Companilactobacillus allii: one gene and its partner. Each later gene encodes a partner of the first gene's protein in a complex. Links are inferred from orthologs where the notes say so. Each region holds a gene or a part of one and is shown in the gene's direction. Other genes may lie near its edges. The genes, in order: mfd and uvrA.

What was found.
Region 2: the proteins of mfd (region 1) and uvrA are in contact, whole or in part, in a crystal structure (PDB 4DFC), measured with the Escherichia coli proteins. The link is inferred for Companilactobacillus allii from one-to-one orthologs.

What each region holds. Positions count from the first base shown.
Region 1 is NZ_CP019323.1:177,545-181,958, reverse strand. The notes cover bases 1-4,084. They hold mfd (transcription-repair coupling factor), read left to right. Parts: upstream 1-344; coding sequence 345-3,884; downstream 3,885-4,084. Other genes in these bases: BTM29_RS00975 (putative polysaccharide biosynthesis protein), read left to right, coding at 3,865-4,084; pth (aminoacyl-tRNA hydrolase), read left to right, coding at 1-329. In the rest of the region: more of BTM29_RS00975, read left to right, coding at 4,085-4,414. UniProt on the Escherichia coli protein: Couples transcription and DNA repair by recognizing RNA polymerase (RNAP) stalled at DNA lesions. Mediates ATP-dependent release of RNAP and its truncated transcript from the DNA, and recruitment of nucleotide excision repair machinery to the damaged site.
Region 2 is NZ_CP019323.1:1,447,678-1,451,455, forward strand. What follows is about bases 330-3,777. They hold uvrA (excinuclease ABC subunit UvrA), read left to right. Parts: upstream 330-700; coding sequence 701-3,577; downstream 3,578-3,777. Other genes in these bases: uvrB (excinuclease ABC subunit UvrB), read left to right, coding at 330-698; rapZ (RNase adapter RapZ), read left to right, coding at 3,705-3,777. Outside these bases: more of uvrB, read left to right, coding at 1-329; more of rapZ, read left to right, coding at 3,778-3,778. UniProt on the Escherichia coli protein: The UvrABC repair system catalyzes the recognition and processing of DNA lesions. UvrA is an ATPase and a DNA-binding protein. A damage recognition complex composed of 2 UvrA and 2 UvrB subunits scans DNA for abnormalities.

The sequences.
Region 1 (4,414 bases):
GATATTATCAAATACAACCATCAGAGATCATGGTTATTCAAGATGACTTGGATATGCCGATCGGTAAGATAAGATTGCGAGCTAAGGGGTCTGCTGGTGGCCATAATGGAATAAAGAGTATAATTTCATCCATGGGTACAAAGGAATTCAAACGTATTAAAATAGGAATCCAACATCCTGACAAACAAACTGTCGTTAACTGGGTTTTAACACCGTTCACTAAAGATGAGGAGCCAGATGCTCTTTCAGGGATTGACAGTGCAGCCAGTGCAGTTAAGGATTGGATCTCTGGGGATACGTTTGACCAATTGATGAATAAGTATAATTAGAAGAGGGGTCAAACCTTGAACTTAATAGATTTTATAGCGGGCAAATTGAATTTTGGGGGATTTATAGACCAGATTAAACCGAAGACAAAGAATATGTTAACGGGATTAACTGGGTCGACGATTTCCCTATTTGCATTGCAAACGTTAAAACTAAAAAATAATAAAATATTGGTGGTTGAGAATACTAATTTTCATGCCAATAAATTATATGATGATCTGAATTTACTGGACAATGAACATGTACATATTTTCCCCGTTGAGGAAGCAATTTCAACAGAAATCGCTACTAGTTCACCAGATGAACTGAGCCAAAGACTAGATGCCATGAGCTTTTTAGTCAGTGATGAACCAGGGATTATTGTGACTTCTGTTGCTGGTGTCGAATATGCGCTACCTTCAAGAGAATTATTTGAAGCGTCTCAGATGAAAATAGTTAAAGATGCAGAATATGATCTTGAGAATTTAAATAGTATTTTTGTACAAATGGGATATCAAAAGGATAAGTTAGTGGCCAAACCAGGAGACTTTGCTATTCGTGGTGATATTGTCGATATTTATCCGTTGAATGTTGATAATCCATTAAGAATTGATTTCTTTGGTAATAATGTCGAGGGAATTAAGTTCTTTGATACTGAAACACAACGTAGTATGGAAGAATTGGATGAGATCAATATTTTACCTGCAAATGATCGAGTTATAACAGAAGAAAATGTTAAATCAGGTCTTAAAAAACTACAAAAAAGTTATGATAAACAACTTGCTTCAGCCGATAAGGATGTTAAGAATAATCTTGAATTAACTTTTTCTCAGGTCATAGAGGAATTATCTGAAGGTATTAGACCGGACAATCTTGGGAGTATTATCGATTATTTGGTTGATGATCCAAGTAGTTTAATGGATTATTTGAAGTCAGATGACGTATTGATCTTTGACGAATACAGTCGATTGATTGAACAATCAAATGATAATAATGCTGACAATCAAGCCTGGTTAACAAGTCAGTTGGAATTTGGTAAGGCTCTACCTGAACAAGTTATCCGACAGAGCTTTATTGAATTAATGAAAAAAAACGAAGTATCACAAGTATATATATCGGCATTCCAACAAGGAATGGGACATATCAAACTGGATCAATTGCACAATGTTTCTGTCAGAAGCATGCAACAATTCTTTAGTCAAATGCCTCTATTAAAGTCTGAAGTTGAGCGTTTTCAAAAACAAGAATATACAGTTCTTCTATTGATAAGTAACAAAAAACGCATGGATGCTATTAATAATACTTTGGTTGACTTTGGTATCAAAGCTACATTGACAACGTCTGATAAGGTTCTTGATAGTCAAACACAAATTATGAATGCTAATTTTGGGTCAGGATTTGAAATACCTGATGAAAAAGTTGCTGTCATCACTGAAAAAGAACTGTTCAATAAGCAACCTAAACGTAGAAGACATCAAACTTTAGCTAATGCTGAACGTTTAAAGAGTTATAACGAGCTGAAACCAGGGGATTATGTAGTACATGTCAATCATGGTATTGGTAAGTTCATTGGTATGCAGACGATGGAGGTCGATGGTAAACATCAAGACTATATTACGATCGAATATCGTGATGATGGTCGTTTGTTTATACCAGTATCTCAACTAGATATGGTCCAAAAGTATGTTTCTGCTGAAGGCAAATCACCACGGGTCAATAAGCTTGGTGGTAATGAATGGCAAAAGACTAAGCGTAAAGTCCAGTCTAGTATTGAAGATATTGCCGATGATTTAATAGATCTTTATGCAAAAAGAGAAGCAGAAAAAGGCTATCCGTTCCCTAAAGATGATGCAATGCAACATGACTTTGATAATGCCTTCCCATATCCAGAAACACCTGATCAATTGCGCTCAATTGATGAAATTAAACATGATATGGAAAAAGCTCATCCGATGGATCGACTTTTAGTAGGGGATGTTGGATTTGGTAAGACTGAAGTGGCACTTCGTGCGGCGTTTAAAGCCATTGAAGCCGGTAAACAAGTCGTATTTTTGGCTCCAACCACATTACTAGCAGAACAACATTACCAGACAATGAAAGATCGATTTGAAGGATTTCCAGTAAATATTGCTGTATTATCAAGATTTCAAACTCGTAAACGTAGTAAAGAAATCGTTCAAGAACTTTCTGAAGGCAAGATCGATATCGTTGTGGGAACACATCGACTTTTGTCAAAAGATGTTAAGTTCAGTGATATTGGATTATTGATAATTGATGAAGAGCAAAGATTTGGTGTTAAACACAAGGAGAAGATCAAGGAATTAAAGGCGAATGTCGATGTTTTAACATTGACCGCTACACCAATTCCTAGAACGTTGAACATGTCAATGTTAGGTGTTCGTGATCTGTCGCTGATAGAAACAGCCCCAAGTAATCGTTATCCAGTCCAGACTTATGTTATGGAACAAAACTACGATGTTATCGCTGGAGCAATCCGTCGTGAAATGGAACGTGGTGGTCAGATTTTTTACCTTCACAACCGTGTGGATGACATGGATCAAGTTGCTAATCAATTACAGGCACTCGTACCAGATGCTAGGATTGCTACTGCACATGGTCGAATGACAGAGACACAAATGGAAGGTGTTATTTCTGATTATTTAGCTGGAGAATATGATGTTTTGGTCACGACGACAATTATTGAAACTGGTGTTGATATGCCTAATACCAACACATTGATTGTTGAAAATGCTGACAGGTATGGATTATCTCAGCTGTATCAGATACGTGGTAGAGTTGGTCGATCAAATCGAGTCGCTTATGCATATTTAATGTATAAGCCTAACAAAGTTTTGACAGAAGTTAGTGAACAAAGACTAGAAGCCATTAAGAACTTTACTGAACTTGGTTCAGGATTTAAAATTGCCATGCGAGATCTATCCATTCGTGGAGCAGGTAATCTACTCGGTAAGCAACAACATGGGTTCATTGATTCAGTTGGATTTGATCTCTATACCCAGATGTTGAATGATGCTGTTGCTAAGAAGCGTGGACACACTAAGGCTGAAAAGACTAATTCAGAAGTTAATTTGGAGATAGATGCATATATTCCATCAAGTTATATAAGTGATGAAAGACAAAAGGTTGAGTTATATAAACGTATTCGACAAATTGATTCAGACGAGAATTATCAAGAAGTTAGATCAGAATTGTTGGATCGATTCGGAGATTATCCACAAGAAGTTACTAATTTATTAGATGTAAGTCTTTTGAAAACTTCACTGGATGAGTCACTAGTTAAAAATGTCATTATGAAGAGTGGCATAATCGTGATAAAATTCTCTGACAAGGCCAATGATTATTTGACTGGAGATATAGTATTTGAGTTTTTGAGTAATACGACTATGAAGGCAACTGTTCATAACAAAAAGAACGAATTCAGTATTTCCTTAGATTCTGGAAGTATTGAAAAAGGTGAATGGTTTGAACAATTGCAGACTTTTGCGATAGAGATGGCAAAAGAGTTTGATAAACTAAAGAAAGCAAAAAATAATACCAATGAAAAGAGAAGTATCTAAGGCCATCAAGGGGACGTGGATATTGACAATTGCCTCACTTTTTTCGGAATTGTTGAGTGCGATTTATCGAATTCCACTTCAAAATATTGTTGGTGATAGGGGATATTTTATCTATCAGCAGGTGTATCCTATCTACGGTATTTTTTCAGTTCTTGCGTTATCAGGATTACCGGTAGTTATTTCTAAGACTTTTGCACAACAAGATGGTCCCGTTGCAAAAAGTAAACTAATGAAATTAACTTTTGTTGGTTTACTGGCGGGATGTTTAGCTTTGACCATTCTTTTGTGGGGATCGGCTAGATATTTAGCGATATTTATGGGCGATCCCAATTTGTATCCGGAGATTAGAGCGGTCAGTTTGACGTTTTTATTGGTACCTTTTGAAGCTAGTCTTCGAGGATATTTTCAAAGTGACTTGGAAATGACACCGAGTGCTATCTCGCAGATTTTAGAGCAGTTCATTAGGATCGTAGTAATTATTGGGTCAGCAATTTTATTTGGTAAGGGTCTTTTGAACATTTATCAAATGG
Region 2 (3,778 bases), 1.3 Mb from region 1 along the record:
ATTTAGTTGGAGAGATCAATGATCGAGTTGAAAAACATGAACGTGTTTTTGTCACAACATTGACTAAGAAAATGGCAGAAGATTTAACTGATTATTTCAAAGATCTGGGTATTAAAGTTAGATATTTACATAGTGATATCAAAACATTGGAGCGTACAAAAATAATTCGTGATCTACGTCTTGGTAAGTTTGACGTGTTGATCGGTATTAATTTGTTGCGTGAAGGTATTGATGTTCCCGAAGTTTCATTGATTGCTATTTTGGATGCTGATAAAGAAGGATTCTTACGTTCAGAAAGATCTCTTGTTCAAATTATCGGACGTGCATCTCGTAATGAACATGGTAAGGTTATCATGTATGCTGATTCTATAACGGAATCAATGAAAGGTGCCATTTCTAAGACGAAGCATCGTCGTGAGTTGCAAGAGAAGTTTAATGAAGAACATAACATCACTCCTACAACTATTGTTAAGCCGATTCGTGATGCAATTTCAATGTTCCAAAAAGTTGATAATACAGCGTCTGAATCTGAAAAAATAGATGATGATTTGAAATTTGAGGATATGTCGAAAAAGGAACAAAAGGACTTACTCAAAAACTTACAAGAACAAATGGAAGCTGCAGCTTCAAAACTAGACTTTGAAGCCGCTGCTAATTTGCGTGATACAATTCTAGATTTAAAGGCGGAAATGAAGTAATTATGTTAAACGATAAAATTGTAATTCACGGAGCTCGTGCACATAATCTCAAAAATGTGGACGTTACAATTCCGCGTGATAAATTAGTAGTAATGACTGGATTATCTGGATCTGGTAAGAGTTCTCTAGCGTTTGATACGTTATATGCTGAAGGACAAAGACGTTATGTTGAAAGCTTGTCGTCTTATGCTAGACAATTTTTGGGACAGATGGATAAGCCTGATGTTGATTCGATCGATGGGTTAAGTCCAGCTATATCAATTGACCAAAAAACCACTTCAAAAAACCCTAGATCAACTGTTGGTACTGTTACAGAGATCAATGATTATCTTCGCTTGTTGTGGGCTCGTGTTGGGACGCCGATTTGTCCAAACGATGGGACAGTTATCACTAGTCAATCAGCACAACAGATGGTTGATGCTGTATTGAAGCTTGATGAGGGAACTAAGTTACAAGTTCTTTCTCCAGTTATCCGTGCTAAAAAAGGTCAACACAAAAAGGCACTAGCTCAAATTCAAAAGCAAGGTTATGTAAGAATTAGAGTTGATGGTGAAATTCATGATATAAGTGAAGATATTGAACTCGACAAGAATAAGAAGCATGATATTGATGTCATTGTTGATAGAATTGTTATTAATGATCATATCAAGTCACGTTTGTTTGATTCCGTAGAAGCAGCGCTTCGTTTGTCAGATGGATATATGAACATTGATGTTATTGGTAAAGAGGCAATGGTCTTCTCTGAAAAGAATGCTTGTCCAATATGTGGTTTCACTGTTGGTGAACTTGAACCTAGATTGTTCTCATTTAATGCTCCTTTTGGTGCTTGTGACAACTGTGATGGTTTAGGAATCAAGCTAGAAGTCGATATTGATTTGGTGATTCCTGATCAATCTAAGACTTTGAAACAAGGCGCAATTCTACCTTGGAATCCTATTAGTTCACAATATTATCCAGCAATGCTAGAGCAAGCATGTAATGAATTCAAGATAGATATGGATACACCATTTGAAAAAATGTCAGAACATGATAAGAATATTGTGCTCTATGGCTCAGATGGTAAGAACTTTCATTTTCATTATGAGAATGACTTTGGTAATGTCCGTGATGTTGATGTGCCATTTGAGGGAGTAATTCCTAATATCAATCGTCGTTATCACGAAACAAGTAGTGATTTCACACGTGAAGTTATGCGTAAGTACATGACAGAGTTAACTTGTCCAGTTTGTCATGGTAAGAGATTGAATCGTAAGGCACTTGCTGTAAAGGTAGATGGTCAAGATATTGCTGATGTTTCGGCTATGTCAATTAAAAATGAACTTCCATTCTTTAAAGAAATAACTTTAGGTGAACAAAATACAGTTATTGCTAAGCCGATATTGAAAGAGGTCAAAGATCGTCTGTCTTTCTTGATCAATGTTGGTTTGGATTATTTAACTTTGTCACGTTCTGCCGGCACATTATCCGGTGGTGAGGCGCAAAGAATCCGTTTAGCAACACAGATCGGTTCTAATTTATCCGGAGTTATGTATATTCTTGATGAACCCTCTATTGGACTTCATCAACGTGATAATAATCGTTTGATTAGTTCGTTAAAGAAGATGCGGGACCTAGGTAATACTTTGATTGTTGTTGAGCATGATGAAGACACTATGTTAGCAGCTGATTACTTGATAGATGTTGGACCTGGTGCAGGTGAAAAGGGTGGACAGATTGTGGCTGCCGGAACTCCTAAGCAAGTTATGCGCAGCAAAAAGTCTCTAACTGGACAATATTTGTCTGGCAAAAAATTTATTCCAGTGCCACTGGACCGTAAAGCTGGTAGTGGAGATTATATTGAGGTTTTTGGTGCAGCAGAGAATAATCTGAAGAAGATAAATGTTAAGTTCCCATTGGGCAAGTTCATTTCTGTTACAGGTGTATCTGGATCAGGTAAATCAACGTTAGTAAATACGATACTCAAACGTGCTTTGGCACAAAAGATGAATCGTAATTCACATAAACCAGGTAAGTATAAGAAGATAACTGGCTATGATAAGTTAGAGAAGATGATAGCTATTGATCAAAGTCCTATCGGTAGAACACCTAGAAGTAATCCAGCAACTTATACTGGTGTCTTTGATAATATCCGTGATTTATTTGCTCAAACAAATGAAGCCAAGCTTCGTGGTTATAAAAAGGGTAGATTTTCATTCAATGTCAAAGGTGGACGTTGTGAGAATTGTCATGGTGACGGAATCATTAAAATTGAAATGAATTTCTTGCCTGACGTTTATGTACCTTGTGAAGTTTGTCATGGTACGCGCTATAACTCAGAGACTCTTGAAGTTACATATAAAGATAAAAATATTGCTGAAATTTTGGATATGAAGGTTGAAGATGCACTTGTATTCTTCAATAACATTCCAAAGATAAGACGTAAGTTGCAGACTATAGTGGATGTTGGTCTTGGATATGTCTCAATGGGACAATCCGCCACACAGTTATCTGGTGGTGAGGCTCAACGTATGAAGCTTGCTTCAGAATTATATAAGAAATCTTCTGGACACAATTTCTATATTCTTGATGAGCCAACAACAGGATTGCATACTGACGATATCAAACGATTATTGGCAGTTTTGCAACGTCTTGTAGATGAAGGTAATACTGTTTTGGTTATTGAACATAACTTGGATGTTATCAAATCATCTGATTGGGTCATTGACCTTGGACCAGAAGGTGGAGAAGGTGGTGGACAAGTTGTTGCCACTGGTACACCTGAAGATATCTGTGAGGTTAAAGAAAGTTACACTGGTCAATATTTGAAGCCAGTGTTAGAACGTGATACTAAACGTACAATTGATGCTGAAGAGAAATCTAAAGTAAAAACTGCAAAATAGGTATACAAAAAATACAACCATAATTGGCTGTATTTTTTTTGTGTCTAAAAGTTAAAGCTATTCAAGGATTTTGAAATGACACGCCAGGAGTGTTGTGGTATGCTTATATCTGAATGCGAGGTGCACTATGTCAAAAGACATGCTAAGTTTGGTGATCGTAACTGGTATGAGTGGTGCTGGTAAGACTGTAGCAATGCAATC